2 regions of the Streptomyces sp. NPDC006174 genome follow, and region 2 is predicted to be linked to the other one. Evidence: riboswitches for the same ligand, from Rfam matches in the RefSeq annotation. Region 2 holds a riboswitch; the other holds the start of a gene.
What was found. Region 2 has a riboswitch for S-adenosylmethionine ahead of thrC (threonine synthase). Riboswitches for the same ligand answer to the same signal wherever they lie in the genome.
Positions count from the first base shown of each region.

Region 1 (2,389 bases), on a different contig from region 2:
CGCCAACACCATCCATGTGCCCGGCCGCACCGTCGACATCGTCGGCACCGGCGGCGACCTCGCCAAGACGGTCAACATCTCGACCATGTCCGCGATCGTCATCGCCGGGACCGGCGCCAAGGTCGTCAAACACGGCAACCGGGCCGCCTCGTCGGCGAGCGGCTCCTCCGACGTACTGGAGAAGCTCGGCGTCAACCTGGAGCTGACGCCGCAGCGGGTGGTCGAGGTGGCCGAGGCGGCGGGCATCACCTTCTGCTTCGCCGTGAAGTTCCACCCCGCCCTGCGGTACGCGGCCAAGGCCCGCCGCGAACTCGGCGCGCAGACCACGTTCAACATCCTGGGCCCGCTCACCAACCCGGCCCAGGTACGCTCCCAGGCCATCGGCGTGGCCGACGCCCGGATGGCACCCATCGTCGCGGGCGTCCTCGCGGAGCGCGGCAACTCGGCGCTCGTCTTCCGCGGCGACGACGGGCTCGACGAGCTGACCACCACCGCCACCTCGCGGGTCTGGGTGGTCCGGGACGGGAGTGTCCGCGAGGAGCCGTTCGACCCGCGCGACGTCGGCCTCCCGCTGGTCCCCGTCGAGGCGCTGCGCGGCGCCGACGCCTCGTACAACGCCGATGTGGCCCGCCGCCTGCTGGACGGCGAGGCCGGCGCGGTACGGGAGGCGGTGCTGCTCAACTCGGCGGCGGCGCTGGTCGCCCTCGACCCGGGCACCGGCACGCTGACCGAGCAGATCGCGGCGAAGATCCAGGTGGCCGCCGAAGCCGTCGACTCCGGTGCGGCGAAGCACGCGCTGGAGCGGTGGGTGGCGGCCAGCAACGCCTGAAATCGGTCAGGGGCGCAGTCCGGATGCCGGACTGCGCCCTTGCGCGTGCGCATACATATGGCAAGATGCTGCGCAGGTCATGAGTGACAGCGACTACGGCCCCGGCCCGCTGTCCGGCAACCCTCCGTCCGTGGCGGGGTGCCCCGGGTGAAGACCAGGCCGTAGGCAGCGAGGTCTGCGGCAAGCGCGGGCCCCTCGGCGTCCAGTGGACGTCAGCCCCCGGGGTCCTGGTCCCTAGGGAGCCTTCTGTGAGCAAGCGAATGCGTTAGGGCTCGTCCCAGGGCTTTTTCCTGCCCTGAGCTGACCGCCCTTCTTCAGCGCGCCTTCTTTTCCTTCCTTCTCCGCGCCGCCGCGTATCCGCAGGCGCGCGGATTTCGCCTGCCTGTTACGGGAGTTCGCCATGTCTGTCTCCACCGCTGCCATCGACCCGTCGGTTTGTGCCCCGCTGCCCGTTCTGGGGCAGGATGTCACTGTTCCGCTCGTCACCGGCGGTGAAGTCACCTACGCCGCACTCGACTACGCCGCCAGCGCCCCGGCCCTCCAGCGGGTCTGGGACGACGTCGCCGCGTACGCCCCGTACTACGGCAGCGTCCACCGTGGTGCCGGATACCTCTCGCAGCTCTCCACCGACCTCTTCGAGAACAGCCGCCGCACGGTCGCGGAGTTCCTCGGCTGCCGCGCGGAGGACCAGGTCGTCTTCACCCGCTCGACCACCGACTCGCTCAACCTGCTGGCCGCCGCGGTCCCGGCGAACTGCCAGGTCTTCGTGTACGAGACCGAGCACCACGCCTCGCTGCTGCCCTGGCGCGACGCCCAGGTCACCTACCTCAACGCGCCCCGTACGCCGGGTCAGGCGGTGGAGACCCTGGAGCGCGCGCTCGCCGACCGCGACCCCTACGGCCCGGCCCTCGTCTGCGTCACCGGTGCCTCCAACGTGACCGGCGAGCTGTGGCCGGTGAAGGAGCTGGCCGCCGCCGCTCACGCGCACGGCGCCCGGATCGTCCTGGACGCCGCGCAGCTGGCCCCGCACCACCCCGTGGACATCGCCGAACTGGACGTCGACTGGGTCGCGTTCTCCGGCCACAAGGTCTACGCGCCCTTCGGTTCCGGCGTCCTCGCGGGCCGCGCCGACTGGCTCCAGGCGGCCGAGCCGTACCTCGCCGGCGGCGGCGCCTCCCGCAAGGTCGCCCGGCGCGCGGACGGTGGCGTGGACGTCGACTGGCACACCACGGCCGCCCGCCACGAGGCCGGTTCGCCCAACGTCATCGGCGTCTACTCCATCGCCTCCGCCTGCAAGGCCCTCACCGAGGCCGGCTTCGACAGCCTGGTCGCCCGGGAGCAGGAGCTGGTGAGCCGGGTCCGCGAAGGGCTCGCCGAGGTTCCCGAGGTCCAGGTGCTCTCGCTCTTCGGCGACGACGCGCCCCGCGTCGGCGTCATCTCCTTCGTGGTGCGCGGCTGGAACAGCTCGCACTTCGCCGCCGCGCTCTCCGCCGAGTACGGCATCGGCGTCCGCGACGGCCTCTTCTGCGCCCACCCGCTGGTCCGTACCCTCCTCGGCAG
Region 1 covers NZ_JBEXTJ010000006.1:380,219-382,607, reverse strand. Annotated here, with positions in the region: gene trpD (anthranilate phosphoribosyltransferase) at 1-829, shown strand, start outside; SAM riboswitch class IV at 905-1,022, shown strand; gene ABZ267_RS16420 (aminotransferase class V-fold PLP-dependent enzyme) at 1,230-2,389, shown strand, end outside.
Region 1: another riboswitch for S-adenosylmethionine. It lies ahead of ABZ267_RS16420 (aminotransferase class V-fold PLP-dependent enzyme); the one in region 2 lies ahead of thrC (threonine synthase).

Region 2 (2,389 bases):
CACGCCGGCCTCGATCAGCTTCTTCGTCACGCCGAGCGTCACGCCGCCCGCCGTCTCGCCGAAGATGCCCTCGGTGCGCGCCAGCAGCTTGATCGCGTCGACCACCTGCTCGTCGTTCACGTCCTCCACCGCGCCGCCGGTGCGACGGGCGATGTCCAGGACGTACGGGCCGTCCGCCGGGTTGCCGATGGCCAGCGACTTGGCGATGGTGTTCGGCTTCTGCGGCCGTACGACGTCGTGGCCGGCCTTGAAGGCGGCGGACACCGGCGAGCAGCCCTCGGCCTGGGCGCCGAAGATCTTGTACGGCTTGTCCGCGATCAGACCGAGCTTGATCAGCTCCTGGAACCCCTTGTCGATCTTCGTCAGCTGGGAGCCGGACGCGATCGGGATGACGATCTGGTCGGGCAGCTGCCAGCCGAGCTGCTCGCAGATCTCGTACGCCAGCGTCTTGGAGCCCTCGCCGTAGTACGGCCGCAGGTTGACGTTGACGAAGCCCCAGCCCTCGCCGAGCGGGTCGCCGATGAGCTCGGAGCAGAAGCGGTTGACGTCGTCGTAGTTGCCCTCGATGCCGACCAGCTCACCGCCGTACACCGCGGCCATGACGACCTTGCCCTGCTCCAGGTCGTGCGGGATGAACACGCAGGAGCGCAGTCCGGCGCGGGCGGCGGCGGCGCCGACGGCTCCGGCCAGGTTGCCGGTGGAGGAGCAGGAGAGCGTGGTGAAACCGAAGGCGCGGGCGGCCTCGACGGCGATCGCGACGACGCGGTCCTTGAAGGAGTGCGTCGGGTTGCCGGAGTCGTCCTTGACGTACAGACCGCCGGTCACGCCCAGCTCGCGGGCGAGGTTGTCGGCCTTGACCAGCTTGGTGAAACCGGGATTGATGTTGGGCTTCTCCGCGACATCGGCGGGAACCGGCAGCAGCGGGGCGTAGCGCCAGATGTTGTTCGGGCCGGCCTCGATGCGCTTCTTCAGCTCCTCGGCGGAACCGGTCGGCAGGTCGTACGCCACTTCCAGTGGCCCGAAACAGGACGCACAGGCGAAAAGGGGGCCGAGCTCGAAACGCTCGCCGCACTCGCGGCAGGAAAGCGCCGCGGCGGGACCGAGGTCCACGGAAGCGGTGGTGGCATTACCTGCGATGGTCTGAACAGCCATGATGGCGGAGGCCCTTTCTCCTCATCTTCCTTGCGGCGCATTTCGCCACAAGACGGAATTGGCACCTTCCCCACCGTGACCTCGCGGTCGGTAGGAGGGTTGCCGGGACTTCAACGGGCCGTTCCCTCAGTCCCTCTGGATGAGCTCTGTGGCACTGGATCTTCGATCCAGGCGTTTGTCTGCGGACGGACCCCGACATGCGACGGTCATCCGCGTTGTTCAAGACTGTAACCGAAGGACCGGACTGTTGAGATAGTCGTCCGAACGGCGAGATGGATCACATACCGCTCACACACGAGGAGTCCCGACCGTGCTCGAAGAGGTGGAACGCTGGCTGACCAGGCGTTCCTGGTCGTCCGCCGACCGCCCGCTGAACCGGCTCACCGACGCCCGGGCCGCCGATCCGCACCGTACGTCGGTGAGCGTGGTGCTGCCCGCGCTGAACGAGGAGGCCACGGTCGGCGCGATCGTGGCGACGATCCGGCGCGAGCTGATGGAGAAGGTCCGGCTGGTCGACGAGCTGGTGGTGATCGACTCCGGTTCCACCGACGCCACCGCCGCCGCCGCGCGCGCGGCGGGCGCGCGGGTGGTGCACCGGGACGCGATCCTGCCGCGGATTCCAGCGCTGCCCGGCAAGGGCGAGGTGCTGTGGCGGTCGCTCCTGGTGACCAGCGGCGAGATCGTCTGCTTCGTCGACGCGGACCTGAGGGACTTCTCGGCGGACTTCGTCTCGGGAACGGTCGGCCCGCTGCTCACGGACCCCGCCGTGCAGTTCGTCAAGGCGATGTACGACCGTCCGCTCGGTGACACCGCAGGCCAAGGCGGCCGCGTCACCGAATTGGTGGCACGTCCGCTGCTCAATCTGCACTGGCCGCAGCTGGCCGGCTTCGTGCAGCCGCTGGGCGGCGAGTACGCGGTGCGGCGCTCGCTGCTGGAGCGGCTGCCGTTCCCGGTCGGTTACGGAGTGGAGCTGGGGCTCCTGGTGGACGCGCTGCACACCGTGGGTCTGGACGCGCTGGGCCAGGTGGATGTGGGCGTACGGCGCCACCGGCACCAGGACGGGCAGGCGCTGGGCCGGATGGCGGCGGCGATCTACCGCACGGCACAGCTGCGGCTCTCCCGGGGCCATCTGGTGCGGCCGGCGCTGACGCAGTTCGAGCGAGCCGAGGAGGGGTTCGTGCCGCGCACACATGCGGTGGACACGGAGGAGCGGCCGCCGATGCGGGAGATCGCGGAG
Region 2 covers NZ_JBEXTJ010000014.1:146,213-148,601, reverse strand. Annotated here, with positions in the region: gene thrC (threonine synthase) at 1-1,152, opposite strand, end outside; SAM riboswitch class I at 1,171-1,298, opposite strand; gene ABZ267_RS28070 (glucosyl-3-phosphoglycerate synthase) at 1,463-2,389, shown strand, end outside.